Regions from separate parts of the Mesorhizobium sp. L48C026A00 genome, predicted to be linked through region 2. Evidence: predicted binding sites of a transcription regulator. Region 2 holds the regulator's gene; each other region holds the start of a gene.
The links. The regulator LexA, encoded in region 2, represses DNA repair genes until DNA is damaged. The targets are predictions, from matches to a motif close to TGTTCNNNNTGTGTTCNG.
Positions count from the first base shown of each region.

Region 1: the regulator LexA is predicted to act here: its motif matches at 5,147-5,164, upstream of ruvC (crossover junction endodeoxyribonuclease RuvC).
Region 3: the regulator LexA is predicted to act here: its motif matches at 3,971-3,988, upstream of X738_RS68865 (DNA recombination protein RmuC).
Region 4: the regulator LexA is predicted to act here: its motif matches at 1,303-1,320, upstream of dinB (DNA polymerase IV).

Region 1 covers NZ_AYWU01000011.1:21,570-29,284, forward strand. The annotation lists gene ybgC (tol-pal system-associated acyl-CoA thioesterase) at 4-477, opposite strand; gene X738_RS61335 (glycoside hydrolase family 5 protein) at 610-1,860, shown strand; partial or broken gene X738_RS61340 (metallophosphoesterase) at 1,854-2,755, opposite strand; gene ruvB (Holliday junction branch migration DNA helicase RuvB) at 2,884-3,921, opposite strand; gene ruvA (Holliday junction branch migration protein RuvA) at 3,965-4,585, opposite strand; gene ruvC (crossover junction endodeoxyribonuclease RuvC) at 4,596-5,105, opposite strand; gene rcdA (protease adaptor protein RcdA) at 5,393-5,923, opposite strand; gene X738_RS61365 (hypothetical protein) at 6,325-6,729, opposite strand; gene X738_RS61370 (sulfite exporter TauE/SafE family protein) at 6,919-7,689, opposite strand.
Region 2 covers NZ_AYWU01000017.1:240,911-248,625, forward strand. The annotation lists gene X738_RS67325 (ComEC/Rec2 family competence protein) at 1-2,124, shown strand, start outside; gene lexA (transcriptional repressor LexA) at 2,118-2,855, opposite strand; gene X738_RS67335 (molybdopterin molybdotransferase MoeA) at 2,960-4,165, opposite strand; gene moaC (cyclic pyranopterin monophosphate synthase MoaC) at 4,165-4,662, opposite strand; gene trpC (indole-3-glycerol phosphate synthase TrpC) at 4,729-5,580, opposite strand; gene trpD (anthranilate phosphoribosyltransferase) at 5,585-6,595, opposite strand; gene X738_RS67355 (SurA N-terminal domain-containing protein) at 6,592-7,715, opposite strand, start outside.
Region 3 covers NZ_AYWU01000019.1:177,692-185,406, forward strand. The annotation lists gene X738_RS68845 (DUF6481 family protein) at 1-422, shown strand, start outside; gene sugE (quaternary ammonium compound efflux SMR transporter SugE) at 508-822, opposite strand; gene X738_RS88460 (hypothetical protein) at 1,002-1,127, opposite strand; gene X738_RS68855 (transglutaminase-like domain-containing protein) at 1,339-2,169, shown strand; gene X738_RS68860 (GFA family protein) at 2,269-2,673, shown strand; gene X738_RS68865 (DNA recombination protein RmuC) at 2,678-3,937, opposite strand; gene def (peptide deformylase) at 4,043-4,588, shown strand; gene X738_RS68875 (hypothetical protein) at 4,683-4,988, shown strand; gene fmt (methionyl-tRNA formyltransferase) at 5,019-5,954, shown strand; gene X738_RS68885 (GNAT family N-acetyltransferase) at 5,951-6,460, shown strand; gene truA (tRNA pseudouridine(38-40) synthase TruA) at 6,478-7,239, shown strand; gene X738_RS68900 (hypothetical protein) at 7,516-7,715, opposite strand, start outside.
Region 4 covers NZ_AYWU01000007.1:110,603-118,317, forward strand. The annotation lists gene X738_RS57130 (hypothetical protein) at 98-466, shown strand; gene X738_RS57135 (GNAT family N-acetyltransferase) at 580-1,053, shown strand; gene dinB (DNA polymerase IV) at 1,378-2,619, shown strand; gene X738_RS57145 (FAD-dependent oxidoreductase) at 2,811-4,328, opposite strand; gene X738_RS57150 (DUF2182 domain-containing protein) at 4,421-5,317, opposite strand; gene X738_RS57155 (DUF1326 domain-containing protein) at 5,326-5,958, opposite strand; gene X738_RS57160 (sulfite oxidase) at 6,213-7,370, shown strand; gene X738_RS0141540 (DUF1330 domain-containing protein) at 7,427-7,715, opposite strand, start outside.

The DNA of each region.
Region 1 (7,715 bases), on a different contig from region 2:
GAACTATCGATTTGTCTTGGGCATGAAGGTTGCGATCCATTCCTTCGGAAAGCGCCTTGGCCGGCCGTTCTCGCCGATGATCGCCGCCTCGACCCGCGCCTCGACCAGCACCTCGCCGCCGCGCTTCAGCTGCTGCGCCATAAAGATGCGGGCGCCCGAAATGTCCTCGGTGCGCGTCTCGATGGTCAAGACATCGTCCATGCGGGCGGAGCCGCGAAAGTCGATTTCCATGCGCCGCACCACCCAGATTATTCTTTCGCCATGCTTGCCGTCGGCAAGCTCGGTGTGGTGGACGCCGGCAAGCCTGAGATAATCGGAACGGCCGCGCTCGAAGAATTCGAGATAGCGCGCGTGATAGACGACACCGGAGAAATCGGTGTCGGCATAATAGACCCGCGCCATCAGCCGGTGGCCGAATTCGGTCAGCGCGCCGGAAAGCCCCGCGCAGAGCGCCGCCGATTCACCATGATCGTCCATCGCGCTTTCCTTTTTTGGCCTGACCGGGCACCTAAAGCACGACGCGCTTCAGGTAGTGTTTCCGGGCGCGTCGTTGTCCAAAAGCCGCTACACAGTTTTGGGCGACACGCATTAACTTGGCCCATGAACCCGATGGCACTGTTGACGGCGATGATCAAGACCTTGATGGCGGCGCTGCTTGTGCTGGCCGCGCTGGTGCCGCCGGGCCAGGCGGCGAGCTTTATGATGAAGCGCGGCCTCAATCTCGACCAATGGACGACATGGCCGGGCGAGGACAAGTGGGGAGACCGGCGGGCAATCCTGCCTTATCCGGAATGGCGCAAGTTCCTCAACGACGACGACCTCAAGGCGCTGAAGAGCGCCGGCTTCGATTTCCTGCGCATGCCCGTCGATTCGTCGCCGTTTCTGTCCGGCGAGACGCTGACGCTGCGCGACGAGCTCTATGCCAACGTGCTGGCCTCGGTGCGCATGATCAATCGCGCCGGTTTGAAGGTGATCGTCGACATGCACCTGATCCCTGGCGGCAGCAGCCGCAAGATCGGCATGGGCGAGGTGATGGACGATCCACAAATGTTCGACGCCTATGTCGAAATGGTGCGCAAGATGGCGCGCACGCTGGCCGACGAGGATCCGCGCCAAGTCGCTTTCGAGCCGATGAACGAGCCGGTCATTGACTGCGACGCCGACGGCACCGGCCTGTGGCCGGAGCGCCAGCAGAAACTGTTCGTGGCGGCGCGTTCGTCAGCCGCCAGGCTCACCCTGATCCTGACCGGCGCCTGCTATTCCAATGCGGCATCGCTGGCAAAGATCGATGCAAAGGCGATCCCTGACGACAACATCATCTGGACCTTTCACTCCTACGAGCCGTTCCTGCTGACCCATCAGGGCGCGACCTGGGCCGGCGACTTCATCCCCTATGTCACCGGCCTGCCCTATCCGCTCAGCGCCAGCCCGCGCGCCCAGCTGGATGCTGCGCTCGATACGATCCGCGCAAGGATCAAGGCCGAAGCGCCATGGGCGCGCCAGAGCGGCCTGCTTGCCTATCTCGACGAGCAGGTCGCCAGCCTGGACACCGACGAGGAGCTGCGCGAGACGATGGATGCGCCGTTCACCAGGGTCGAGGCCTGGGCAAAGGCCAACGGGATAAAGCCGGAGAACATCACGCTCGGCGAATTCGGCATGATCCGCCAGGAATACGGCAATGCCTACGTGATGCCGGCCGAATACCGTGCCGCTTATGTCAGGGACATGATCGCGCGCGCCGAAGCCCATGGCTTCGCATGGTCGGTCTGGAGCTATGGCGGCGCCTTCGGCATCGTCGACGCTTTTGATGGCGACAAGGCCGAGCCGGATGTGATGGACGCGATCAGGTCACTTCATTGAAGTGCTGAACCCAATTCGATCGAAAGAACCTCTGGGCGCATCCCGAAACGCACCGGCAGGATGCTGAAACCGAGGCCTCCGGAGACGATCAGGTTGCGGTTCTCCTCCACGACATGGCCATAGGCAAAACGGTTGCCGAAGCGGGACGGCACGACCGGAGAATAGCCGAGCAACCGCACCTGTCCGCCATGGGTATGACCCGAAAGGGTCAACGATACCCGTGGCGGGACCTCCGGGAAAATGTCAGCAGGATAACAGGGGCCTTGTCGCTCACCTTTGCCAGCGTGCCGCGCAGGTCGTCCAGTCCTGTGAACCTGCTGCGGCCCCAGGCCCTGCCCGGTCGTAGCGCGAGTTGGTCGGCAAGTCCGGCGATCCAGAAGCCATGCCCGTCTTTTTCCAGGCGCACCACATCGTTTTCCAGGACCGGTATGCCGGCGCTCTCGAGCGCCCGGCGCGCCACCGTCGGCCCCAACCCGGCCTTCTGGGCGGAAAGGTCCTCCCACCAGTCGTGATTACCAAGGATTGACCACACGCCGAGCGGCGCCTTCAGGCCTGACAAGGCCGGCGCCCATTCGGAGGAGCCCACCCAGTCCGTAACCAGGCGTGTGCCGGCTGCATAGTCGCCAAGCAGGACAATCAGATCCGGCTGCAGGCTGTTCGCCCGTTCGGCAAGTGACCTGATCCGCTCCGGCGTCATCCATGGCCGACAGGCATGAATATCGGCGAGAGCGACGACGCGAAGCCGCAATCCTGCAGTCCAGTTTGGCGGGGTCAGTGAATAGCGCTTTACATGTGTCAGCAGCATCGGCTCGAGGCCAACCGCATAAGCATTGAGCGACACGGCGGATAGGAAGGAACCGCCGATGAGGCGCAGGAAGCCGCGTCTGGTGATCATCGCTCAACCCCTTCGTTCGTGGAACCGACGGTCCCACAGCGAAGCGTTAGAGCCCGCAAATGCGCCGGCAAGCTGACCAGGATTAGGAGATTTTGCGCAGCAAAGAAGGCCGCAACGCCGCGCCGACGCTACTCTTCCTGGAACAGGCTGATCTGCTGCTGCGCCAGGTCCTTCGGCGCATCGAGGCCGAGATGCCGCCAGGCATTGGCGGTCAGCACGCGGCCGCGCGGTGTGCGCTGAATAAAACCCTGCTGGATCAGATAGGGCTCGATGATGTCCTCGATGGCGTCGCGCGGCTCGGAAAGCCCCGCCGCGATGGTCTCGATGCCGACCGGCCCGCCGCCAAAATTCCGCGCGATCATCGAGAGATAGCGGCGGTCGAGCGCGTCGAGGCCGAGCGCATCGATCTCGAGCCGCGTCAGCGCCTCGTCGGCGATCTGGCGGTCGACGTGACCGTCGCCGGCGACGGAGGCAAAATCACGCACGCGGCGCAACAGCCGGCCGGCGATGCGCGGCGTGCCGCGCGCGCGCCGAGCGATCTCAAGCGCGCCATCGTCTCCGAGCGGCATGGCAAGGATGCGGGCGCCGCGCCGCACGATCTGCTCCAGTTCCTCGACCGAGTAGAAATTGAGGCGGACCGGAATGCCGAAACGGTCGCGCAGCGGATTGGTCAAAAGGCCGAGCCGGGTGGTGGCGGCGACCAGTGTGAAGCGGGCAAGATCGATCTTGACCGAACGCGCCGCCGGCCCTTCGCCGATGATCAGGTCGAGCTGGAAATCCTCCATCGCCGGATAGAGGATTTCCTCGACCGCCGGGTTGAGCCGGTGGATCTCGTCGATGAACAGCACGTCGCGGTCTTCGAGATTGGTGAGCAGTGCTGCGAGATCGCCGGCCTTGGCGATGACCGGACCGGAGGTCGAGCGGAAATTGACGCCGAGCTCGCGTGCCATGATCTGCGCCAGCGTCGTCTTGCCGAGGCCGGGCGGCCCGACGAACAGCACATGGTCGAGCGCCTCGCTGCGGCCCTTGGCGGCCTCGATGAACACTTTGAGATTGGCCCGCACCGCCGCCTGGCCGACGAAATCGCCGAGCGTCTGCGGCCGCAAGGTCTGCTCGGCATCTTCGCCGCGCTTGTCGGGAGCAATGAGGCGTGGCGAAAGGCTCATGCCGCCTTCCTTGCACAGGGCAGAGAACGGGACAAGCGCAGACTCACCGCGCCAGTTCCTTCAGCCCGAAGCGGATCAGCTTCGACGCATCCGCGTCCTCGCCGGCGCTTTTCAGCGCCGCCGCCACCGCATTCGCGGCGGTATCGCGCGAATAGCCGAGATTGACCAGCGCCGAGACGGCGTCGCTGATCGGCGCCGGCGCGACGCCTTCGCCAAGCTCCTGCTTCAGGCCGATGGTGCCGGAGGCAGCGCCCGCAAAGGCCGGCGCCTTGTTCTTCAGTTCGGTGACGATGCGCTCGGCCACCTTCTTGCCGACGCCGGGCGCGCGGCTGACCATGGCAATATCACGCAGCGCGATGGCATTGGCGAGTTCGGCCGGCGCCAGCGTCGACAGGATGGCCAGCGCCACCTTGGCGCCGACGCCCTGCACATTGCTCATCAGCAGCCGGAACCATTCGCGCTCCAGAACCGACTGAAAACCGTACAGTCTCAACATGTCCTCGCGCACATAGGTCTCGATGAACAGCACCACCGCCTCACCGGAGGCCGGCAAGCCGGCCAGCGTGCGCGTCGAGCAGTGGACGACATAGCCGACGCCGTGCACGTCGATGATGCAGAAATCCTCGTCGACCTCGTCCAGCGTGCCTTTTAGCTTGCCGATCATGTGTGGTCCCTCATGCCAGCGCCGCCAACCTATAGACAACACTCTGCCGGTGATGCGCGTGGCAGATGGCAATGGCCAGCGCGTCGGCGGCATCGTCGGTGTCGAACGTCGCCTTCGGCATCAGCACCTTGACCATCATGTGGATCTGCTTCTTGTCGCCATGACCGACGCCGATCACCGCCTTCTTGACGGCGTTGGGCGCATATTCGGCAACGACCAGGCCGGCCAGCGCCGGCACCAGCATGGCGATGCCGCGCGCCTGGCCGAGCTTCAGCGTCGCGGCCGCATCCTTGTTGACGAAGGTCTGCTCAACCGCTGCTTCGTGCGGCATGGCGGCATGCAGGATCTCGGCAAGTCCGTCATGCAACTGGCAAAGCCGTGTCGCCAGCGTCGCCTTGTCGTCGGAACGCACGGTGCCGGAGGCGACGAAGCGCAGCGAGTTGCCGAGGCTTTCGACGATGCCCCAACCGGTGCGCCTCAGCCCCGGATCGATGCCGATGATGCGAATCGTTTCCCCCATCCGCCAAGTTTACCCGTGGCGGACAGCGATGCCAGCGAAATGTGAACAAACCAGAAACGGTTCCGCTGCGTCCCACCGGCTGCTCTGAGGAGACAGATGGAGTGGTTTTCGAGAACCGAAGCGCAGCGGACATTTGGGTCCGTGAGCCCGCGCATGACCCCGAAATCAGAACCGATTTTCGGAAAGCATCATGCGCAAAAATCAAAGTGCTACAGCGTTCTTTGCGTGTCCAAGAGCACGCGCGGCGCTGTAGGTGTCCCGTCAGAGTAGAATTATCGAGCGGTCTGTCAGCCGCGGGCGAAAGCCGTGTTGAGCAGCGTGATCTGGTCGGAAACCGGATTGGTGCGGCGGCCGGATGGCGCAGCCTCGGCCACGGCGCCGCCGTAGATTTCCTCGTCCATGCGGCGCACCAGTGCCTGCAGGCGCAGCGAGCGGTCGACGAGGTCAAGAAAATCCTTGGGCAGCTCGACCCAGCCTGCGGCATCGTTGTTGGCGGAAGCGGTGTCGAGACGCACCTTGGATTTTTCGGAAGCAACCTGATCGCGAGTCATTTCGCCGGAATTCGCGGCGCGCTGCAGAAGCAGCCAGGAGGCGACCTGCATCAGCCTCGTGGTCAGTCGCATCGACTCGGCCGCATAGAGCGTCGCCGCCAGCCTGGACAGTTTCTTCGCCTCGGCCCGGCCCTTGCCGTCCAGATATTCGGCCGCCTGCTCGACCAGGCCCATGCCTTCCTGGTAGAGCGGCTTGAAGGATTGGGAGAAAACCCGGCGCTCCGCCAGCTTGATGGTTTTCGCGCTTCCCTTCGAAGGATCGTTCATCGATACGCCCTGCACTCGCCTTACAGCCGGCCGAATCGGCGTCATCGCCGCCACGCCTGCACCCTAAATGACCGAGGCTTGAAAATGCGCTTCGCCGCCGGTGAAGGCAAGCACATGTTTAACAAACGGTTAACGGCGACGCAGCGGCGCGGGCGACCGGCAATCCGGGTCGCCGAAAAAAAAGAGCCGCGGATAAGGCGGCTCTCAGGAGTTTAACAGGGAGGCGTCAAACAAAGTGGCTCCAACCACTCGGTAAGAATCCAGATCACTGGATGCGCATAGTAAACGCCTGTAAAGCTTAATGAAGCCTTAACGGCGAGGAAATTTTTTGATCAAGCGTCGCCCGCCTGTGCCGTAACAGCACAATAACTCCAGGCTTTTTGGGGCCCAGACCTTTGGACTCAGGCCTTTTGCGTCTCAGCATGCCGTTCGGCTTTCCACACCACCGGCAGCGCGATGTAAGCGAACAGCAGCAGCCCCGCGTAAAAGCCCATCGAGGATGTTGCCACCAGCGGCTCGATCGCCGGGTTGCCGGCAAGCATGATGTAAAGGCCGATCAACAGTCCGGTGCCACTGATTGCCGTCAACCAGAAATGGACGGTGGCAAGCGTCTTTTCCGCGACTGCCGGAAACAGATGGTAGAAGAATGCAAACACCGCCGACATCAGCCATCCGGCCACCATGATGTGGGCGTGGGTTGGCATCTGCGCATGATCTTTGCTGATCGCCATCTGTAGGCCGAGCGCCATCCCGGCGAGTGCGTAGAAGACGGCCAGCGTGAAGAAGTTTCGTGCTACCTTTTGCATGTTATGCCCCGAATTGCCTTTTCCCGTCATGGGAATGGGTTGAGATCAGGCGGTCGCCCCGCCACCGGGTCCCCGGCATCGGCGCATTAGCATCGGCAATGTTTCTGGACGATGTCGCATCGCGCCCGCCTGAAACCGCCGTGACGCTGCTGACGGCTCGGCTGCCGGCAACTTCCATCGGCTGGCAATCTAGAGAAGGCCGGCGATCCCGTCCCACAGGAGCTTGACCGCGACGACCGCTACGGTCGCATAGGTGAAGGGGTAGAACAGTTCCGGTCGCATCCGCCGCACCAGCCAGGCGCCGGCGATGGTCGAGAGCGGCGCCAGCGGTACCAGAACCGCCGATGCGGTCAGGTTGGTGGTGTCGAACTGTCCGAGCGCAAAATAGGGGATGAGCTTCAACGCGTTGGTGGCGGCAAAGAAGATTGCGGCGGTGCCCGACAGCACTTTCGGATCGAGCCGGATCGGCAGCGCATAGACCTGAAAGGGCGGGCCGCCGACATGGGCGACGAAGCTGGTGAAGCCGGCGACCGTCCCCCAGAGTGCGGCAGCCGCGCGGTTGGGTTCGGCCGAGTGGCTCGCACCGTGCCGCACCTGTAGATAGACCCAGCGAAGCACGAAGATAATCGCCACGGCGCCGACGATCAGCCGCACCATTTCCGCTGTCACCAGCGCCGCGGTCAGCCAGCCGAGGCCGATGCCGATCACTGCCCCCGGCATCATGTCCGCAAGCATCTTGCGGTCGTAGACCCCCCACCATGTCCACACCGAGACGATGTCCATCAGGCACAGTATGGGCAGCAGGATGGCGGCTGCCTGCACCGGCGGCATGGCCAGCGCCATCAGCGGCACGCCGACGAAACCGACCGCGCCGCCAAAGCCGCCCTTGGACAGACCGACCAGGATGACGGCTGGAACGGCAGCGGCATAGAACCACGGATCGAATAGCAAGCCTGACATCGTCGGGGAGCAGTTGGAGGGAAAGC
Region 2 (7,715 bases):
TCGCTTGCCGTCGAACCGGACTTTGCCCAGCCCATCGCCGTCGTGGTCCTTACGGCATTGTGTGCGGCCGTCACGCGCTCACGCCGCAAAACGCATCTGTGCTTCATGGCAGCGTTGCTGTGCGCGCTTGGTGTGCTCGCCGCCAAGGTTGAAACGTGGCGCGCCGGAACGAAGATGCTCGGTTCGGAAATCCAGACCCGGCTGACCGGCCGTGTCGTCAGGCTCGACCAGATGGCGAACGGCCGGATCAGGCTGACCATCGATGTGATGTCGACCGCCCGGCCGACACTGCGTTATGCACCCGAACGTGTCAGGGTGTCGGCACGCAAGATTCCCGCTGAGATGACCGCAGGCTCGGTGGCAACCGGCTATGTGAGGCTTCTGCCTCCGACTGGCCCGGTCAGACCGGACAGCTTTGACTTTTCCTTTGACAGCTATTTCGCCGGTGTCGGTGCCAGTGGCTTTTTCCTTGGCAGTCCAAAGATCGTCGTCTCCGAAGATGCACCGTTAACCGCACGCCTTTCTTCGTCGATCGAGAAGGCGCGCGAAACCATCGCCGACCATATCAGGGACAGCATCGGTGGTGCCGAGGGGGAGATTGCCGCTGCGCTGATCGTCGGCGTGCGTGCCGGCATCCCCGAAGAGATAAACGAATCGATGCGGCGCACCGGCATCTACCACATCATCTCCATTTCCGGCCTGCACATGGCGCTTGTCGCCGGCACCGTCATGGGATTGCTGCGCGGCGCCTTTGCGCTGTTTCCCGACTTTTCGTCGCGCCGGCCGGTCAAAAAATATGCGGCTGCTGCCGCACTCGTCTCCATCGCTGCCTATCTGATCTTTTCCGGTATCGTGGTCGCGGCTGAACGCAGCTTCATCATGCTGGCGGTAATGCTTGTCGCCGTGCTGTTCGACCGGGCGGCACTCACCATGCGCAACCTGGCGATTTCGGCCATCGCCGTTATCGTCGTGTCGCCGCACGAGGTGGTCGGCGCAAGCTTCCAGATGTCGTTCGCCGCGACTGCGGCTCTCGTGGGCGCCTATGCCGGTTGGTCCGACTATCGTGCCGACAGGGCCAAGGCGCCGCGACAGCGACGGTCACCGGTCGCTTTCGTCACGCGCAAGCTCGTCGCCGGGGCAGGCACCATCGCAATGACCTCCATCATTGCCGGCAGCGCCACCGCGCTCTTCGCCATCTGGCACTTCCAGCGCGTCTCGCCGCTCAGCCTGTTCGCCAATCTGGCCGTCATGCCGATCGTCACGATCGTCATGTTCCTGGCCGTCCTCAGCGCCTTGGCAATGCCTTTCGGCCTCGACGGCCCTTTCCTCTACATGATGGGCAAGGGCCTGACGGCGATGATTGCAATTTCGGGATGGATCTCGGGGCGTTCGCCCGTCGATGCAGTCGGCCTGATTTCGTTGCAATCGGTTCTGCTGGTGACGGTCGCCTTAGTCATCGCCACGATGGCGACGACATGGCTGCGGCTTGCCGCACTTCCCTTTGCGCTCGCCGGCCTGCTGACGATTTCCGAGACGCGCACCCCCGACGTGCTGATCTCGGAGGATGCGCATCTGGTGGCGCTGCCGATCGGCGGCGGCGAACTTGCCGTCAACCGGATGCGTTCGAACGAATTCACCACCGACAACTGGAAACATGCGCTGGTTTCAACAACGATCGTCGAGCCGGAGACATTCGAAAAAGGAGATGTGCGGTTCGACATCGCCGATCCGGCCGACCTGCCGCCGGGAGCGCCTTTCACCTGCACTGCCGGCCTGTGCCTGGCCCGGCATCCGTCCGGCGCGCTCATCGCGCTCGCCGACAACCGCAAAACCGCGCGGCCGGCCTGTGCCTTTGCGGATTTGATCGTCATCGACGATGCCACAGCCTATTACAAACTCTGCCGCAACCCGCTGGTTCTCGTCGTCACCAAACGGCAGCTCGCTCGCATGGGCAGTGCCGCCGTCTTCTTCGATCCGCTATCGGCGAAGACGCGCGCAGAAATCCGTTTTGCCGTCAGACAGCCATACAGGCCTTGGCATGAGCAGCGGCGATTTTCGCGCGAGGCGAGGGGCCTGCCGCCATACCGCAGGGCCGAGAAACCCAAGAAGCCTGCCGTTCAGTAACGCCGGATCAGTCCGACGAGCTTGCCCTGCACCTTGACCCGGTCCGGCCCGAAGATGCGCGTCTCGTAGGCCGGATTGGCGGCTTCCAGTGCGATCGAGGCACCTTTGCGGCGGAATCGCTTCAGCGTCGCTTCCTCCTCGTCGACCAGAGCGACAATGATCTCGCCAGGCTGGGCGGTGTCGGCGTTGCGGATGATAACCGTGTCGCCGTCGAAGATGCCGGCCTCGATCATCGAATCCCCCTTGACCTCCAGCGCGTAGTGCGTGCCGCCGGTGATCATGTCCGGTGGCACCGAGATCGAATGCGTCTGGTGCTGGATGGCGTCGATCGGCACACCGGCAGCGATGCGGCCCATCACCGGTATGGAAACGGTGGCAACGACGTCGTCGTCATTGCCGGCCGCACGCATGCGCGAAGGCGCCGGCTTGATCTGGCGTCCGAGGCCGCCCTGGCCAAGGCTGCCTTGAATGACGCTCGGCGAGAATTTGCGCGCCGCATTGAGGCCCGGCGCGATCGAATCGGGCAGGCGCAGCACCTCCAGCGCGCGGGCGCGGTTGGGCAGGCGGCGAATGAAACCGCGTTCCTCCAGCGCCGTGATCAGCCGGTGGATCCCCGATTTGGAGGCGAGGTCGAGCGCTTCCTTCATCTCGTCGAACGAGGGCGGAATGCCGCTTTCCTTCAGTCGCTCGTGGATGAACATCAGCAGTTCATGTTGTTTGCGTGTCAGCATCGCGACCCCCAACAGAATCAGAAAAACAAACCCAGAACAAACACTATCTGTTCCAGTTGTGTTCCGCAACCATTTAAAGTTTAATGAATGTGTTGACGTTTTGTTCAGCGTAGCATCAGCACGCTGCAGGCGGCGCCCGCTGCGGCCGCGGGAGCGAATGGCTCGCGCACGACCAGTCCGTTGGCGTCGGCCAGCATTCTGAGCATCGAGGAATCCTGGACACTGAACGGCGTTGCCTCAAGCGTGCCAGCTTCTTCCTTCACCACCGCGCGTACATAGTCCTGCCTGAGATCGTTAGCCGGCATGGCGGCGCCGAGCCGCGCCTGACGCAGGTCCTGGCGGAAGGCGCGGCCGCCGAGCCGCGCCAGCAGCGGCTTCAGAAAGAGCTGCGTGCAGACCAGGCTGGCCACCGGATTGCCAGGCAGGCCGATGCAGCGGATGGCGCCCAGCCGCCCGAACATCAGTGGCTTGCCGGGCCGCATGGCGATTTTCCAGAAAGCGAGCGCCATGCCTTCGCCGGTCAGCACGTCATGGACGAGGTCATGGTCCCCGACCGAGGCGCCGCCCAGCGTGACGATGACGTCCGCGCCTGCGGCGACGGCTTTTGTCACCAGCGCGGCGATCGCGTCCTTGCGGTCGGCGGCGATGCCGAGATCGAGTGCGCTGGCGCCGACCGAGCGGGCCGCGGCGGCGACGCCATAGGCATTGGAGGAGATGATCTGGTCGGGGCCAAGGTCGCTGCCCGGCGGCAGCAATTCGTCGCCGGTGGCGATGATGGCGACCAGCGGCCGTTTCACCACGCGGACCTGCTGGCGGTTGGCCGACGCCGCCAGCGACAATGCCGCCGGATCAAGCAGGCGGCCTTTCTCCAGCAGCATGTCGCCCTGCGAGAAATCGAGCCCGAGGCGGCGGATGTTGCGGCCTTCAACCGTCGGCGCGGTCACTTCGACCATGCCGCCGCCGAGGTCGCGGACATTCTCCTGGATGACGATGGTGTCGGCGCCTCCGGGAAGCGGCGCGCCGGTGAAGATGCGCACGGCCTGCGCCGGGCCGACTGTTCCGGCAAAGCCTCGTCCGGCCGGCGCCATGCCGATCACCGAAAGTCTCGCGGGCACGGACGCGACATCGTCGGCCCGCACGGCATAGCCGTCCATGGCCGACGCGTTGAATGGCGGCTGGGTGCGGAGCGCGATGAGCGGCTCCGCCAACACGCGGTCGGCGGCATCCATCAGGGCGACGCTTTCAGCCTGCAAGGGCGCAGCATCCGCAAGCAGGTGCTCGAGCGCCTCGGCGACCGCAAGCAGCGCCATTATCGGCCTGCCCCCTGGGCGTCCGCCTTGTAGTCGCCGGATTTGCCGCCGGTCTTTTCCATCAGCCTGATGTTGGAGATCGCCATGCCGCGGTCGACCGCCTTGGCCATATCATAGATGGTCAGGCAGGCGACCGAGACGGCAGTCAGCGCTTCCATCTCGACGCCGGTCTTGCCGGTGACGCGGGCCAGCGCCGTGACCTTCAGACCGGGCAGCTTCGCGTCCGGTTCGATGTCTACCGATATCTTGGTCAACAGCAGCGGGTGGCAGAGCGGGATCAGCTCATGCGTCCTCTTGGCCGCCATGATGCCGGCGATGCGCGCCGTACCCAGCACGTCGCCTTTCCTGGCATCGCCGTCGAGAATCATTTTCAGCGTTTCGGGCCGCATCGAGACAAGACCTTCGGCGATTGCCGTGCGGGTCGTCTCCGCCTTGTCGCCGACATCGACCATATTGGCTTCGCCTTCCGCGCCAAGATGGGTGAGGGCGGCCGACATCGTCAGGTCACCCTGGAGCGACGTGCGTCCGTTTGGACGCACAAACTACGCTCTAACGCTTTGTATCTATGCATCATGCTCTCCGAAAATCGATTCCGATTTTCGGGAAGATGCATTGGCGGGCGCCTTGCCCATCAAAAGCAGGTGCGTCGCAGTGGCCACGTCCTGTTGCCGCATCAGGCTCTCGCCGACGAGGAAAGTGCCAATGTCGCTCCGTTCCAGCCTGCGGCAGTCCTGGTGCGAGAAAATACCGCTCTCGCTGACCAGCAGCCGGTCGGCCGGCACCATCGCCGCGAGCCGTTCCGATGTCTCGATGCTGGTTTCGAACGTCCGCAGATTGCGGTTGTTGATGCCGATCAGCCGCGACGACAGTTTCAGCGCGCGTTCCGTCTCGGCCTCGTCATGCACCTCGACCAGCGCATCCATGCCGAGCTCGAACGCCGTCGTCTCGAGTTCCCTGGCCACGGCGTCATCGACGCTCGCCATGATGATCAGGATGGCGTCCGCGCCCCACGCACGGGCCTCGAACACCTGATAGGGCTCGAACAGAAAATCCTTGCGCAAAGCCGGCAATGTCACGGCGCTGCGCGCATTGGTGAGGAATTCAGGCGCCCCTTGGAAAGACGGCGCATCGGTCAGCACCGAGAGGCAGGCAGCCCCACCTTTGGCATAGGCCCTGGCCAGCGCCGGCGGATCGAAATCGGCGCGGATCAGGCCCTTGGACGGGCTCGCCTTCTTGATCTCGGCGATTAGCGCGAAACTGCCGGATTTGCGTTTGGCTTCAAGGGCCGAGAGAAAGCCGCGTGGTGCGTCGGTATCCTTTGCCCGCGCCTTGATTTCGGCAAGCGGCACCCGCGCCTTCGCCGCCGCGATCTCGTCGCGCTTGTAGGCTTCGATCTTGCGCAGGATATCAGACACGGCGCTATCCGTTTGAAATCTCGACCAGCCGGTCAAGCACCTTTAGCGCCCGGCCGCTGTCGATGGCTTGCGCCGCCGTCGCCATGCCATCGGCAAGCGTCGTCGCCTTTCCCGCCACCACCAATCCGGCGCCGGCGTTCATCAGCACCGTATCGCGAAAGGCGCCGGCAGCGCCGCCCAGCATGTCGCGAAGCGCCTGGGCGTTGTAGGCGGCATCGCCGCCGCGCAACTCGTCCTTGGTATGCCGCTTCAGCCCGACCGCTTCCGGGGTCAGCGTAAAGCTGCGGATCTCGCCGCCGACCAGTTCGGCGACCTGGGTTTCGCCGGTGGTGGTTATCTCGTCATAGCCGTCGCCATGGGCGACCCAGGCGTGGTCGGCGCCCAGTGCCTTCAACGTCTCGGCCACCGGCATGATCCATTCCGGCAAGAAGACGCCAACCATCTGCCTGACGACACCAGCCGGATTGGAGAGCGGGCCAAGCAGGTTGAAGATTGTGCGGGTGCCGAGCTCGGCGCGGATCGGGCCGACATGCTTCATCGCCGGATGATGCGCCGGTGCGAACATGAAGCCGACGCCTGCGTCGTGGATGCAGCGGCCGATCGTTTCCGGCGGGATGTCGAGCTTGACGCCAAGCGCGGTCAGCACGTCGGCGGCGCCGGTCTGCGAGGACAGTCCGCGATTGCCGTGCTTGGCCACCGGCACGCCGCAGGCGGCGATGACGAACGCGGATGCGGTCGAGATGTTGACGCTGTGCGAATTGTCGCCGCCGGTGCCGACGATGTCGATGGCGCCAGCCGGCGCGTCGACGCGCAGCATCTTGGCGCGCATGGTGGCGACGGCGCCGGAAATCTCGCTCACAGTCTCGCCGCGCACGCGCAGCGCCATCAGGAAGCCGCCGATCTGGCCGGGCGTAGCGTCGCCCGACATGATGATGTCGAAGGCATCGCGCGCTTCCTCGAAGGAAAGGGAGCTGCCAGCGGCGACCTTGGCGATATGGGTCTTGAGCGCGCTCATCTGATCAGGGCTTGGGCAACGGCGGTTTGGTCGATGCGAACGTCATATTGCGTCTGCAGCTGCGCCACCAACTGGTCGAGAAGGTCGTCGGACATGCCGGCGGTGAACGATTTCTGCTCGTCGTCCGGCACCGAGCTGGCGTCGGCTCCGGCAGGCTCGAACACTTCGGCAATCCTGAACAGGATCTGTCCGTCGCCGGTGGGCGAGGGGATCAATCCGGTCCCGCCTTCGCCTTCGCCGAACATCGCAGCCGCCCCTTCCTTGCCGAAATCGGCGTCGTCCGCCCCGCGCTTGACGCCGCGCTTGGTCTGCTTCTCAAGCTTGAGCTCGCTCGCGATCACGTCGAGCGTAGTGCCGGCCTCGAGACGCTTTTCGAGCTCCTGCGCTTTTGCGGTGAGCCGCTTGGTCGTTTCCGCCGCCGTCCAGTCGGCCACCACCTTCTGGCGGACTTCATCCAGCGTGCGGTCGCGGGCCGGCGTGACCGAATCCACCTCGTAGAACACGAAGCCGTTGTTGGCAGTAGTGAGGTCGGGATTCTCGGTGCCGGGTTCGGCATCGAACACCGCCTTGATCAGCTCCGGCGATTCCGGCAGATCCTTGACGATGGCGCCGTCCGGCCTCAGGCCGGTGCGATCGATCGCGTCGACGGTGACGACCTTCAGCTTCAGTTTTTCGGCCGCTTGCTCGAGCGTGCTGCCCGAAGCGCGGCTGTCTTCGTAACTGTCATGCACGTCGAGCAGAATGCGGCTTGCCTCGCCCAGCGCCAGGTCCTTGCGGATGTCGGCGGCCACTTCGGCCAGCGGCTTCACCACTTCGGGCTTGATCTCGGTGACGCGCAGCAGCACCGGACCGAAGGCGCCCTGAACGACCGGGCTGACTTCGTTGATGTTGAGCGCAAACGCCGCATCCGCCACCGCCTTGTCGGCGATCTTGTCCTTGGACAGCGTGCCGAGCAGCGTGTCGGCCTGCGTCTTGCCCTCGGCGGCGACGAGTTTGTCGAATGTCGCGCCGGTCTTGAGTGAATCGAGCGCGGCCTTCGCGGCATCGGGCGTTTTGAACACGAGCTGTTCGATGGTGCGCGTTTCCGCCGTGGTGTAGCGCCCCTTGTTCTTGTTGTAGT
Region 3 (7,715 bases), on a different contig from region 2:
TCTATAGGGAAAAAGACGTTTTCGAGCGGCGCAATGCCGCAAACGAGGCAAAGAAGGCGCTTCTCGAGCGCTTCAAGGCAAAGCCGGCAGCGGACGATCCAGCGGTGCTGGCACGACAGGCCGAACGCAAGGCGATCCTCGAAGCCCGTGCGATACGCGAGGCCGAAAAGGCCAGGCTGAAGCAGGAGAAGCTGGCGCGCGAAGCGGCCGAAAAGGCCGAGCGCGAAGCTGCTGCCGAAGCCGCGCGGATTGCTGCGGAAGAAGCGGCGCAGGCGGAAGCGAAGATCCGGGAAGCCGAAGAGAACGAGCGCATCGCTCGTTTGCTTGCCGACGAGGCCGAGCGCAAAGCCAAGCGCGACGCGCGCTATGCGGCGCGCAAGCAGCGCACCGGCAGGACGCCTCCGGGCTTTTCCGCTCGCTAGCGCTCCAAGCGCGATTCACCAATCAAATTCAGGGCCGCCTTGCAGCGGCCCTGAAGGCGTTTGTGCTGCTGCCTTGCAGCAAGAACTAGGTCGCGAGTTTCAATCCCATGATGCCGCAGACGATGAGTGCGATGCAGGCCAGCCTGATCGCGGTCGCAGGCTCACCGAGCAGCCAGATGCCAAGCAGCGCCGTGCCGACGGTGCCGATGCCGGTCCACACCGCGTAAGCCGTGCCGACCGGCAGCGTCTTCAGCGCCAGTCCGAGCAAGGCGAGACTGACGACCATTGAGGCAACCGTCAGGACGGTCGGAAGCGGCTTCGAAAAACCGTCAGTGTATTTGAGGCCGATCGCCCAGCCGATCTCGAACAGGCCAGCGAAGAAGAGAAGAATCCACGACATCGGAACGCTCCATTGGATTGCGGGTCGTCCCGGTCTTTTCGGAAAGCGCGAAGTCGTCTTCGCGGCATTGATTCAGAAATGCCCAATCAACAGCAGCGCCGACAGCACTTCAGGACCAGTCGCTGAATGTCGATGGTCCTGGAATGCCGTCGGTCATGACTGCGCCGAAACGCCGAGGCTTACTTGTCCTTGAGTTTGGTCGCCTTGACGGGCGGCGCTTTCAGGGTCGGGGCAGCGGCAGGTTTCTTCGCGTCCTTCTTCGGCTTGCGGGCTTCCTTGCCCGCCTTCATCGCACCTTTAGCCATGATTCGTTTCCTCCAATTGTGGCAAGCGAAATGAACCAAGAGAAACGCTCGACCGCAAGAGGCATAATCTGGCGCCGGCGCCAGCCGTTGGCTGTCAACCGTTTCTAAATCGCTCGTAAACCGCGCTGGTCCGTGCGATGATCTTTTTTGCGCTGCAGCAACGGCCCGTGCCTTCGCCGGGTGGTGATCCGGCAGGACGGTCAGGACGATAATGCGAATCCATATCGGCTGCGAGATGAGCTTCGACTTTCCGCAGGAAACGCCGCTGATCGCGATGCTCAACGTTCACTATTCCCGCGCGTCCGATCTCGAGCGGCCGGATTTCCTGACTTCGAACCCACCGGTGCCGATCGAGAGCTACCGCGACAGTTTCGGCAATTGGTGCAACCGCCTTGTCGCCCCTCCCGGTCGCTTCACCTTCGGCACGGACGCGGTGATCCGCGATCCCGGAAGTTTTGAGATGGGCGATCTGCTGGCGTGGCAGCACGAGGTGCGCGACCTGCCGTCGGAGACGCTGCTGTTCCTGCTGCCGAGCCGCTATTGCGAGAGCGACGTGCTGGCGAACGAGGCGTGGCGGCTGTTCGGCCACTCACCGCTCGGTATTCCACGCGTGCAGGCGGTCTGCGATTTCGTCCACAACCACATCATCTTCAACTACGGCAACGCGCGGCCGACGCGCACGGCAGCAGAGGCCTATCGTGAGCAAAGCGGCGTTTGCCGCGACTTTGCCCATCTCGCCGTCGCCTTCTGCCGCGCCTTGAATATCCCGACACGCTATTGCACCGGATACATCAGCGACATCGGCTTGCCGAAACCGTGGTCGGACATGGATTTCGCTGCCTGGATGGAGGTCTATCTCGGCGGCCGCTGGCATGCCTTCGATCCGCGCAACAATGCGCCGCGCATCGGCCGCATCCTGATCGCCTCCGGCCGCGACGCAGCCGATGTGCCGCTGACCCATATCTTCGGGCCGGGTATGCTGGCCGGTTTCAAGGTCTGGACTGATGAAATCATCGAACAGGCGTCGGCGCCGCAGTCTTGAACCACAGCATGCTTCGCGCGTTGTGATTGCCGGTGGAGCTTCGGCCGGTGCGCCGTTAAGCTCCAACGCGTCGAGGCTCGGCTGAAGGGAGGAGCGAAGATGAAAATCGACGGCGGGTGCCATTGCGGCGCCATCACTTACGAGGCGGAGGTCGATCCGGACAACACCAGTATTTGTCACTGCATCGATTGCCAGCAGCTGACCGGAACAGCGTTTCGGGTGACCGTGCCGGCGCCGGAGGAGCACTACCGGATCACCAAGGGCACGCCGAAGATCTACATCAAGACCGCAGCGAGCGGCGCCAGGCGCGCCCAGGCCTTTTGCGGCGAATGCGGTACGCACCTCTATGCCACGTCGGTTGGCGACGGGCCGAAAGTCTACGGCATCAGGGTCGGCACGGCGCGGCAGCGCGAACAACTGATCCCGAGAAAACAGATCTGGCACCGCTCGGCGCTGCCTTGGCTGCCGGAGTTCGAAGGCACGATGATCGTCGAGGAGCAGTAGCCTCTCAGTCGTCGCCTTCGACGACCCTTAGCCTCAGCTGGCCGGTCTTGGAGTCGGCGACGCGCGCACCCGCTTCGGTCTTCGCACTGGCCGCCGATCCGGCGTCGCCCTCCGTCGGCTGCGCGCCGAACTCCAGCGCCTCGATCTTTTGGCCGCGCTTGGTCACCTTCGACGTCGAGACGAGAATATCGTCGATATCCTTGGCCGACTGGCCGAAATGGCTCTGCAGCTTGCGCACCCGCTCGTCGAGGCGCGAGACATCCTCCATCAGCCGGATGACTTCGCCCTGGATCAGATGCGCCTGCTCGCGCATGCGGGCGTCCTTGAGAATCGCCTGGATGACCTGGATCGACAGCATCAGCAGCGACGGCGAGACGATGACGATGCGGGCGCGGTGCGCCTTGTGGACAATCCCCTCGAAATTCTCGTGGATCTCGGCGAATACCGATTCCGACGGCACGAACATGAAGGCGGTGTCCTGCGTCTCGCCCTGGATCAGGTATTTGTCGGAAATATCGCGGACATGCACCTCGATGTCACGCCGAAACGCTTGTGCCGCGACCTTCTGCAAATCGACGCCTTCGGCGGCACGGATGGCGTTCCAGGCTTCCAGCGGAAACTTGGCGTCGATGGCGAGTGCGGGCGCGCCATTCGGCATCTTCACCAGGCAGTCAGGCCGGCTGCCGTTCGACAGGGTCGCCTGGAATTCATAGGCGCCGTGCGGCAGGCCGTCGGCGACGATCGCCTCCATGCGCGACTGGCCGAAGGCGCCGCGCGTCTGTTTGTTGGAGAGGATTGCCTGAAGTTGCACGACTTGGCTGGCGAGCGACTGGATGTTGCCTTGCGCTGTATCGATGACCGCCAGCCGCTCCTGCAGTTTGGCGAGGCTTTCATGCGTCGATTTCGTCTGCTCGGTCATGGTCTGGCCGAGACGGCCGGTCATCGCGTCGAGACGCTGGCCGATCGACTGCGTGAGTTCGGCCTGCCGCGCCCCGAACACTTCGGCGATGGCGCCCATGCGGCCCTGCATCTCGGCCTGGCTTGCCAGGATGCCGGCCATCCGCGCCTCGGCGTCGCGGGCGTGGTCGGCGGCTTCCGCGGCAGCCACCGCACGCGCCTTGGCCGAGCGCCAGAGCGCGACGACGAGCGCCACGAACAGGCCCAGGAACAGGACCGCGCCGAATGCCAGCGCGTGGCCGAGCGTGATCGTGGTGGCGCCGAGCCGGGCGATCGGTTCGGACAGGATGGTGGTCAGGTCGTTCATATCGGACAGCATAAATGATTCGGCCTGACGACACAGATCAAAACGTGAACGCCGCTGCAAATGCCCCGGTTGACGCTTTTCGTGCGAGGTCTTAGGTGAGACGCCATGTCGATCAAGCCGCTCATCATCCTTCCCGATCCCGTCCTGCGCCAGGTTTCGAAACCGGTCGAGCGCGTCGACGGCGCCTTGCGCAAACTGGCCGACGATATGCTGGACACGATGTATGATGCGCCGGGCATTGGTCTGGCGGCGATCCAGATCGGCGAACCGCTGCGCATGCTGGTGATCGACCTCGCCAAGGAAGACGAGCCGCCGGCGCCGCATGTCTTCATCAATCCCGAGATTTTTGAGAGCGCCGATCAGCGCTCGGTCTACGAGGAGGGGTGCCTGTCGATCCCGGATTACTATGCCGAGGTCGAGCGCCCTGCCGCCGTGCGGGTGAAATATCTCGATCGCGACGGCAAGCTGCAGGAGATCGAGGCCGAAGGGCTGATGGCGACTTGCCTGCAGCACGAAATCGACCATCTCAACGGCGTTCTGTTCATCGACCACATCTCGAAGCTGAAGCGCGACATGGTGGTGAAGAAGTTCAAGAAGCTCGCCAGGGACAAACCATCAGGCAGCAAGGCGCCGGGCAAGTTAGTGGGATAGGGCGATACTCGCGCAGTTTGATGCTGAACTTTTCGAAGATGTTGGCGGGACAGCGCCCCTCTACCCTGTTCCAGATCAGGAAATGGAGACGCCGATGAGCGACATGCTGATCAGAAATATTCCCGAACCCTTGAAGCGGGAAATCGAGCAGGCGGCGCGTAAGAGCGGCCAGAGCCTGTCGGGCAAGGCGATAGCTCTTCTGCGCGAAGGCATGGTCGCCGAAAGGCAAGCCAGGCTGGAGCCGGGTCTTTCGGCATGGGACGCTATTCGCGCGACTTTCGCTGCTGAAAACGCAATTGGCGATGAATTCGCCAAGATCATGAACGAAATCGAAGCAGAAAGGAAACGCGACTTCGGTCGCCGACCCGCAAAGTTCGCGACTTCGACTGAGCCGACTTAACGGCCAGACGAAGACCGGACCCGGAACAAAATGCCCTTGCGCGTCATCTTCATGGGTACGCCCGAATTCTCGGTGCCGACGCTGCGGGCGATCGCGGATGCCGGACATGAGATTGGAGCCGTCTACACTCAGCCGCCGCGCGCCGCCGGTCGCCGGGGGCTGGAACTGACGCCGTCGCCGGTGCAGCGCGAGGCCGAGCGGCTGGGCCTCGAGGTGCGGACGCCGGTGTCGCTGAAGAACGAGACCGAGCAGCAGGCGTTCCGCGCCTTGCGGGCCGATGTCGCCGTCGTCGTCGCCTATGGCTTGCTGTTGCCCAAACCCATTCTCGAGGCGCCGCGGCTTGGCTGCCTCAATGGTCACGCGTCGCTGTTGCCACGCTGGCGCGGCGCCGCCCCTATCCAGCGCGCCATCATGGCCGGCGATACCGAGACAGGCATGATGGTGATGCGGATGGAAGAGGGCCTGGACACCGGCCCGGTGGCGATGGCCGAAAAATGCGCCATCGGCCCCGATATGACGGCCGACGAACTGCATGATCGGCTGATGCACATTGGCGCCGCGCTGATGGCGGAAGCGCTGGCTCGTCTGGAACGGGATGCCCTGACTTTTACCGCACAGGCGACGGAGGGGGTGACCTATTCCAAAAAGATCGATAAAGCGGAGACGCGCGTGGACTGGACGCGGCCTGCTGGCGAAGTCCACGATCATATTCGCGGCCTGTCGCCCTTTCCCGGCGCATGGTGCGAGATCGAAATTGGCGGCCGCCTGGAGCGGCTGAAACTGCTTCGCTCGATGCTTTCGCAAGGCGCCGGCGAGCCGGGAGGAATTCTCGACGACCGGCTGACGGTCGCCTGCGGGTCAGGCGCGATCAGGTTGGTCGAAGTTCAACGTGCGGGCGGAAAGCCCATTGCCGCGCAGGAATTTCTGCGCGGGGCCAAGCTCGAAAAAGGAATGAAATTCTCATGAGCATGATGTCGATACGCGCGGCGACGCCGCGGGACCGCGAGGCGATCCGCCTGGTCGAGGAACACGCATTCGGCCAGCAGGCGGAGGCCGGCCTGGTCGACGCGCTGGTCAGCGGCGGCGATGCCGTCGTCGAACTGGTGGCGGAAGAAGATGGACAGGTGGTCGGCCATATCCTGTTTTCGCGGCTTTTCGTGCAGAACGGCGGCAAGAGCTTTCCGGCGGTAGCTCTGGCGCCTCTGGCTGTCGAGCCGTCATTCCATGGCACCGGCATCGGCGGTGCGCTGGTCCGCGAGGCGCATATCCGCCTGAAGGACGCCGGCGAGGTGCTGGCGGTGGTGCTTGGCGATCCCGCATATTATGGCCGCTTCGGCTACAGTCACGCGCGCGCCGAAAAATTCGAAAGCGAGTTCCAGGGCGAAGCGCTGCAGGCGCTGGTCTGGGGCGAAGCGCCTGAGACCGGCAAGCTGGTCTACGCTTCGGCTTTCGGCACCGCGCTCGCCGCCTAACCTCATCCTTCTTAGGAATGCCGCGTTTTCGCCTCGACATCGAATATGACGGCAGCCTCTATGCCGGCTGGCAGCGCCAGGCAGACCAGCCTTCGGTGCAGCAGGCGATCGAACAGGCGATCGAGAAATTCTGCGGCGAACAGGTCTCGCTGCGCGGCGCCGGCCGCACCGATGCCGGCGTCCATGCGACCGGTCAGGTGGCGCATGTCGATCTCGTCAGGGCGTGGCCTGATGACAAGGTTCGCGATGCCGTCAACGCCCACCTGCAAACGGCCAAGGCGCGCGTCGCCATCCTCAAGGCGGCTGTGGTGCCGGATAGCTTCGATGCGCGTTTCTCGGCGATCGGCCGCCACTATCTCTACCGCATCGTCAACCGGCGCGCGCCGGCGGCGCTCGACAAGGGCAAGATCTGGAGGGTGCCGAAGCGGCTCGACGCCGAGGCCATGCACGAAGCGGCAAAGGTGCTGCTGGGGCGGCATGATTTCACCACGTTCCGATCGACCCAGTGCCAGGCCGACAACCCGATCCGGACGCTCGACCGGCTGGATGTCAGTCGGCTGGGTGACATGATCGAAGTGCGAGCCTCGGCGCGCTCGTTCCTGCACAATCAGGTGCGTTCGATGGTCGGCTCGCTGAAGCGCGTCGGCGAAGGCGGCTGGACAATTGCCGACCTGAAAGCGGCGCTCGACGCGCGCGACCGTGCAGCCTGTGGCCAGGTGGCGCCGCCCGACGGACTTTTTCTTATCGGTGTGGACTACCCGCAGGCGGCACACGACTGAGTAAAAATCAGTCCTCGTCGTCTTCAACCAATTGTGGGAGTTGGCGCTGCCCCTCATCGCCCTGCTGGGCACTTCTCCCCGTATAGTGCGGGGAGAAGAGGCTGGCCGCAGCCGCAGCATCCTTCTTGCAACGTCTGTGGTTGGCAAAATCGTTGATGAGAGCTGCCCTCTCCCCGTCACTATACGGGGAGAGGATGCCGGCAGGCAGGTGAGGGGCGGCGCCAACGTCAGCAAGCGAAACCACACCGGGAATTCGGACAAATTCACTTGGATGCTTCAAGTGCCGGTTCCGCTCGGCGCAACGATGCCGAGCAGCGCCTGCAGCACGAACAGAACGACCAGCGACGCCACGAACATTCCGGCGAAGACAGCGCTGCCGACAGCCGCGCCCCTGCCGATGGCAACGTTTGTCATCCGCCAGGTCAGGATCATCGACAGCGCGAACAAAAGCAGCGACGCCAGTACGGCGAACTCGT
Region 4 (7,715 bases), on a different contig from region 2:
TGTTCCATTTTTTGAGTTATGCTTCCATGTGATATCCCAGATGAATGGGCGACGGGACCGGGTCTCCGTCGCGCCGCCGCCAGCCAAGGAGACGAAGATGGACGCCCTCTCCGCCCAGTTCGCCCGCGATTGCGGCTATACCAGCGACAGCCCGGCCATGCTCGCCGCCCTCGCGGCTATCCGCCTCGACGGCATAGGCCGGGCGCGCCTCGGCCATGGCCATCGCAAGGCGCTGGTCGACCGGCTGAAGCTCGGCGAGGCCTTGTTCCTGGCGGCGATCCGCCCGGCGCAGTCGGCTGAAGAGGCGCTCGAGGACGCCGCCCGCTTCATTGCCTGTTATCGCAACATGCCACGCTGGCGCCAGGAAAGGCGCGGCGCCGATCTCGCCCGCGCCAGGCAGCAGCTTCTGCTGGCGCGCTTCTTCCGCCGCTACGGCCACCGCCTCTGGTCACGGCAGGCGGCGTAAGCTGGAGGTCCGCGAGGCCATCAACCGCGAATGCCTGGCGCCGGTCGCCCAACGCGACGCGCCTGTCGCGCATGGCTGGACCGCACTTGCCGTCGCCAACACGTCTCCCCTCGATGAGCGAACTCGAGTTCCGTCGCGCACAAGCGCCCGATCTGCCGGCAATTGTCGCACTGCTCGCCGACGATGCGCTCGGCGCGAGCCGGGAGGACCCGTCGACGCCGCTTGCGCCGTCCTATTTCGATGCCTTCCGGGCAATCGATGCCGATCCCAACCAACTGCTGGCCGTGGCCGTGGAAGCCGGACAGGTGGTCGGAACCCTGCAGCTCAGCTTCATTCCAGGTATTTCCAGGAAAGGCGCCTGGCGCGGGCAGATCGAAAGCGTTCGCATCGCGCGGCAATGGCGGTCTCGCGGCATCGGCAAGCTGATGATCGAATGGGCGGTTGAAGAATGCCGTTCGCGCAACTGCAGCTTCGTTCAGCTCACGACCGACAAGAGCCGACGGAAGGCGCACGCTTTCTACGAGGGCCTCGGTTTCACCGCCAGCCATCTCGGCTACAAGATGGCGCTGTGGCGCTCGATCGGCTGATTGCCGAAGTCGGCGCCGCCCCTCATCCTCCTGCCGGCACCTTCTTCCCGCATAGTGACGGGGCGAAGGGGCTGGCCGCAACCTCGGCACCTTTTCTGCATCGCTGGAGGTTGGCGAAACCCTTTACGAAGACTGTCCTTCTCCCCGTCCCTATACGTCCCTATACGGGGAGAAGTGCCCGGCAGGGCGATGAGGGGCAGCGCAAACCTGAAGCGACTACCCTCCACCTCCTTGACAATCCGCCCTGTTTGTTCTCTTTATGTTCCACAAAAACCCACCCTCAAGGCAATGCGGCGTTCGAACCGCCGCGGGCGGACGGGCCGGATGGAAGCCAACATCCTCCACGCTGATCTGGACGCTTTCTATGCCTCGGTCGAACAGTTGCTCGACCCCGCCCTGCGCGGCAAGCCGATCGCCGTCGGCGGCGGCGTCGTCTTGGCCGCGTCCTACGAGGCCAGGGCTTTTGGCGTGCGTGGCGGCATGCCGGGGCGGCGCGCGCGTGAGCTCTGCCCCGGGCTGATTTTCGTCGGCGGCCATTTCAAGGATTATCAGCGGCTCGGCGATGCGGCTATTCAAGTGCTCGGCGATTTCACGCCGGTGGTCGAGCGGATTTCCATCGACGAGGCCTTTGCCGACGTAGCCGGCTGCACCCATCTGTTCGGCCCGCCGACCGAGATCGCGACAACCATCCGCCGCCGCGTGCGGGCTGAGCTTGGCTTGCCGATCTCGGTCGGCGTGGCGCGCACCAAGCATCTGGCCAAGATCGCTTCGCAGGTGGCCAAGCCCGACGGGCTGGTGGTGGTCGATCCGCGCCACGAGATGGAGTTTCTTCACGAGTTGCCGGTCGAGCTGATGTGGGGCGTCGGTCCGGTCGCCAGGGAGCGGCTGGCCGGCATTGGCGTGCGCACCATAGGCGAGTTGGCGAAGTTTAACGCCAAATCGCTGGAGCGCCTGCTCGGGCCGGCGGCGGGCGAAAAGCTCAACGCGCTGGCCTGGAACCGCGATCCACGAAAACTCGAGACGCAGCGTCGGGCACGATCGGCTGGCGCGCAATCGGCGCTCGGCAGGAAACCGGCCGAGGCAAAAATCTTCGTGCCCACCCTGCTGCATCTGGCCGACAGGGTCGCCACCAGGCTGCGGGCGAAATCCCGGCCCGGCCGCACGGTGACGGTCCGCGTCCGCTTTGCCGATCTGCGCTCGGTGACGCGTTCGATCACGCTCGACCAGCCGATTTCGGCAACCGCGATGCTGGCCGAGATCGCCGAGACGCTGGTGCGCAAGGTGCTTGTCGACCATCCGCACGAAAAGACCATTTCGCTGCTGGCGATCGCCGTGTCGCATCTGGAGAAGCAACCGGCCCTGCAGTTGGAACTGCCGCTCGGCCTCGATGACGACAGCCGCCGCCCCGGCACCAGCAAGGGCGCGGCGCGCTGGATCGCCGACCGCGCCGTCGACAAGATCCGCGACCGTTTTGGCTGGGAGGCGGTCGGCTACGCCTCGGTCACGCTCGGGCAGTCGCGATCGGTTCCTGACGCGTTTCGCGAGTTGGCCGAGAAGGAACTGTAGGGGAGTAGGGGAATAGGGGAATAGGGGAATGGCCCTTGGAATGGCCCCTTCTTGCCCACTGCCCACTGCCCACTGCCCACTGCCCACTGCCCACTGCCCACTGCCCACTGCCCACTGCCCACTGCCCACTGCCCACTGCCCGCTGCCCGCTGCCCACTGCCCTACTCCCCTACCCCCTACTCCCTACTCCCCTACTCCCCTCCCAGTGGCGCCACGGCCGGTCCGTTCAAGGCCGTGCCATCGATAGCAAAATGCGAGCCGTGGCAGGGGCAGTCCCAGCAGCGCTCGAGCGAGTTCCAGTGGACATGGCAGCCGATATGCGTGCATGCGGCCGAGCGCTTGTAGAGCGTGCCGTCGTCATCGCGAAACGCGGCGATCTTGCTGAACCCTTCGCGGACGATGGCACCTTCTCCCGGTCGCAGCTTGTCGACGGAATCGATCTCGCCGGGCGCGATATATTCGGCAAAGCTCTTGATCGCCGTCGCATTCTCCGACAGGTAATCGCCGATCGCGCCTGCCGTCTTGCGCGACGGCTCGTAGAGTTCGCGCCAGGGACTTTCCTCCTTCAGAATCAGGTCCGAAATCAACAGGCCGGCGACGACGCCATGGGTAATGCCCTGGCCGGAATCCCCGGTCGCCACAAAGACGCGGCTGTCGCCAGGATTGCGGCCGATGAACCCCGCATAATCGACGGGCTCCATCACCTGCCCCGACCACCGGTTGGTCTCCACGCCGACATCGGGCACCAGCCTTTTGGTCCAGGCCGCCAGGGCCGCGAAACGGTCGCCGGCATCGTCGGCCTGCCCTGTCTTGTGGTCCTCACCTCCGACGATCAGGAAGTCGGTCCGACCTTCGCCAGGCTGAAGCCGAACGTAGTGATAAGGGTCTTCAGTATCCCAATACAGCGCATCCGGAATGGTGTCGCCCGCGATCTCGAACGACATCGCGTAGGTTCGATACGGCGCTTGCTTGGTGTGGAGCGCGACCCGATCGTTGATCGGCGAGTTGGTGGCGACAACGGCCGATCTGGCAGACACGGTAAAGCCTGAAACCGTGGTTACACGCACGCCGCCATCAGTCTCCTCGACCTTTTCGACGATGGTATCAGCATAAAGCACACCGCCGCGCGCGCGGATGGCCGCGGCTAGCCCGCGGAGATATTTGAGCGGGTGGAAGGTCGCCTGATTGGCGTATCGAAGGACCTGCGCATCCGAAAAGCCTGCAAACGGCACGCCCTTGATCTTCTCGACGTCGACCCCGATTTTCAGAGCGGCGTCCAGTTCGCGCGTGATATCGGATTCCTGGCTGCCGGAAGCCGGAAAGAGAAAGCCGTCGAGGCGCCGGAAATCGCAGGCGATACGTTCCGTCTCCTGGATGGATTGGATACGGTCGATAGCGGCCGATTGGCTTTGGTAAAAGATCTGCGCCAGGTCCTCGCCGCGCAATTTGGTCAGCTCCGAAAAATAGTCATCGCAGATGGATGAAAGGTGCGCAGTGGTGCGAGCCGTTATACCGCTTCCGATCCGGCCGCGATCGAGGACAGCCACCTTCCGGCCGGCGACGGCCAGTTCGTAGGCCACCGACAGTCCGGCAATCCCAGAGCCGACGACCACGGCATCGACCTGTTCGCTTTGCCCGAGCGGCACCGCATCGGGCACGACTTCGGTCGCCGCCCAGAGCGATACAGTCCTTTCGTCGCTGACATTCATCGGCGGAACCTCCCATCCACGATATTCGGTAACGGATGCGAGAATTCAAAGTTCCTCGACGCTTTGAATGCCGACAGAGGCGGCCCTGGTCGTCAGACCAAAAGCGTTGCGCCGCCCCATGCGATCAGGGCGATGCCAGCTGCCCGGCCAACCCACGGGCCGGCAGGAAACGCCTTTTCAACCAGCACCAGAATGGCGAGCGCGGCAATCCACACCAGGTTCATGATGCCACCCACGAACAACAGCGCCATCAGCATCCAGCAGCATCCGACACAAAACGCTCCGTGCAATGCGCCGAGACGCAGCGCGCCAAGGGCGTGGGGACGCCAGTGGCGGGCAAGGAACGCCGTCGGTGCCCGGCAATGCGACAGGCAGGCGTTCTTGAAGGGCGAGAGCTGATAGATCCCCGCGCCGATCAGGACGATGGCTGAAAGCCAGCGGCTCTGCGAACTCATCATCGTCGCGGAAACGAAGGCTTCGCGTTCGAGCAGCCAATGCAATGCGGTTGCCGCGACGGAGAACCCCAGCCAGGCCAGGAGGTAGCCTGCCATGAACACGCCGGTCGGCGCGAGCTTGTCCTGGATCTCACCCTGAGCCAGCGCATGGCGATGCACGCGCGCATAGAGCAGGATGGTCGGCGCCGCACTCGGCGACATCATGGCGATCATCATGACCCACCACATGGCGATCATCAGCGCCCAGTTCGCGGCCTCCCAGGCCCGCGGCTCCGTCGCCATCGCGCTCATGTCCATGCCGGACATGTCCATGCCAGACATGTCCATGCCGGGCATGTCAGAAGACATATCGGAGGTGACGTCGGTTTGCAGGTGGGGAAATAGCGCGAGCCTCGACATCTCCCACGCATTCATGCCGATCCCTGCGCCGGCGGCGATGTAAAGCCAGGCCAGCAGGCACAGCGCCACCACGCCCGCAATCGTGATGACGCGGTCGCGCCTGAGCAGCCGTTCCAGTGGCGACGCGCCGTTCATGCGCCGCGTCAGGCTCGCACCACCCCGTGATTGTTGAGATGCAGCCGCGCGAACTGGCCGTAACTGTCCTTGGTGGTCACCTGAACCGGCCCGCTGGTTGTGCTCGAAGCGCTGCCGATCTCGGCGACCGCATATTCGAAGCCGTTCGGCAACACGATCTGGGCGCGCGAGTCCGCGCCCGTCACCTTGTTGCGGATTGGTTCGCCGACCGTTTCGATGTAGTCCTTGACGAAGATGCGGCCCCTGCGGCCGTCGACATCGAGGTCGAGATCGATCCTGGTGAAGACCGGCTCATTCATTTTTATCACGGTCGAGGCGTAGACGGCGAACATCGTCGCGAACGGATCGGTGTCCTGGCCGGTCATGATGCGCAGCAGCGCGTCACGCTGCTGGTCGGTTGCCTTCTCGTCGACGAAAGCGATGGCTTCGCCGTTGCCCTCGTGGATCGCCCCGGGCCATTTGAAGATCGCGGCGATGCGCAGGCCGTCGAGAACGGTCTCGCCATGATGACCTTCGTCGATCTGGATACCGGCCACGGCATGGCAATGGCCCTTGTCGGGCAGCGCATTGAATTGACAGTTGCAGCCATATTCGCAGGTGCAATTGACGAGTTCGCGTCCCTTGATTTCCCAAGACGTCATGCTGTCCCCCTGATCCAGAAATATTAGACGATCATCATACACCTGGACTCTTCCCTCTCAAAGGCGCACCCTTAAAACGGCGAAACCCAAGCGAGAGTTTCGTCCAAGGCTTCACATGTTTGAGATGCGCCGCTGATTTCTTGACCTGTCCGGATAATCTTCGGGTGGGGCAAACGCTCATTGCGCCTATCCGTGTTCAGGCTGCGGCCCAAGGCACGTGCAGCCTGTTTCGGGATCAACTGGGAGGAAACAACATGCCTGATATTCAACGCAGAGAACTTCTCGTTCAGGGAAGTGCTGCCCTTGCCGCAATTGCTGCTCTCTATACCTCGCGTCGGGCTTACGCTTTTCCAACACGGGCGAGCGAGGAGGTTATTCGGTGGCTGGACCAGCCGACCGAAAATCCCGATCCGGTCGGCATCCAGAAGCAGCTTGTCTGGGAGGATCTGGATAGCTGGATAACGCCAAACGACAAGTTCTTCAGCATCTCGCATTTCAATCGACCAACGATCGACGAGAAGACATGGTCGATGGAGATCGGCGGCCTGGTCAAGAAGCCCTTGAAACTGACTCTCGCCGACATCAAGGCGCGGCCGCGCCAGGAGGTCGTTTTCACAGTGGAATGCTCGGGCAACCACGGTTTTCCGTTTTTCACCGGCGGCATCGGCAATGCCCGCTGGGCAGGGACGCCGCTCGCCCCGATCCTCGAGGAAGCCGGCGTTCTGGAAGATGGGATAGAGGTCGTCTTTTTCGGCACTGACACCGGCGAGGTCGCCATCCGCGACGTCAAGATGCAGCAGAACTTCGCGCGCAGCATGTCGCTTGCCGAAGCGACGAACCCAGACAATCTGCTCTGCTACGAAATGAACGGAGCCGCCTTGCCGGCGGCCAATGGTTTTCCGCTGCGGCTGATTGCTCCGGGCTGGTATGGCATCGCCAACGTCAAGTGGCTGGAGCGCATCGAGGTGCGCGACACCCGCTTCATGAGCCTTCTGATGGCGCGTGACTATGTCACCATCCGGGAGGAAGAGCGCAATGGCGAGACCGTGTGGACCGAGGACTCAGTCGGACGAGCGCTGATAAAGTCCGCGCCCGCGAAGGTCACCCGCAAGGACTCGGACTACCGCATCGTTGGGGCAGCCTGGGGGGCACCGATCGATCGGGTCGAAGTGCAAATCGATCAAGCGCCATGGGCACCGGCGACCATCGACCGCAGCGAGGAGGCCGAACACGCCTGGAAGATCTGGTCCCTGGATTGGCCAAATCCGTCGCCTGGAGAACACACGGTGACCTCGCGCGCGGTCAGCACCACGGGACAGGTTCAACCGGCAATGGACGATCCCTTGATTGCCAAGAAACACACATACTGGGAAAGCAATGGCCAGGTGACGCGCCGCGTGCGTGTCGTTTGATAGACTTTGCGGGAAGGTGAAGCAGGCAGCGCCTGATCGCAGACTGGTTGCCAGCGTCAGTCCTTGGATGCCGTGATGACGAGCGCCGGCATGTCGAAAGCGACGGCGCCGGCTGCTGTCACGTAAGGCATAAGTGCCCGCTCGGCCTCCTCCAGGAGCCGCTTGAACTGCTCGTTGTCCAAAAGCCCGCCCAACGTCCAGATGCAGGCTCTTTCAGTCGAGATCAGCGACTCGATCGAGGCAAAACGGACCGTTCCGCGGTGACGCTTCACCTCGGCACGCTCTATGCCTGCCTTCGCGCAGAGCGAGCGCAGTAACTCCGCATTGCCGAGCACAAAGGGCGCG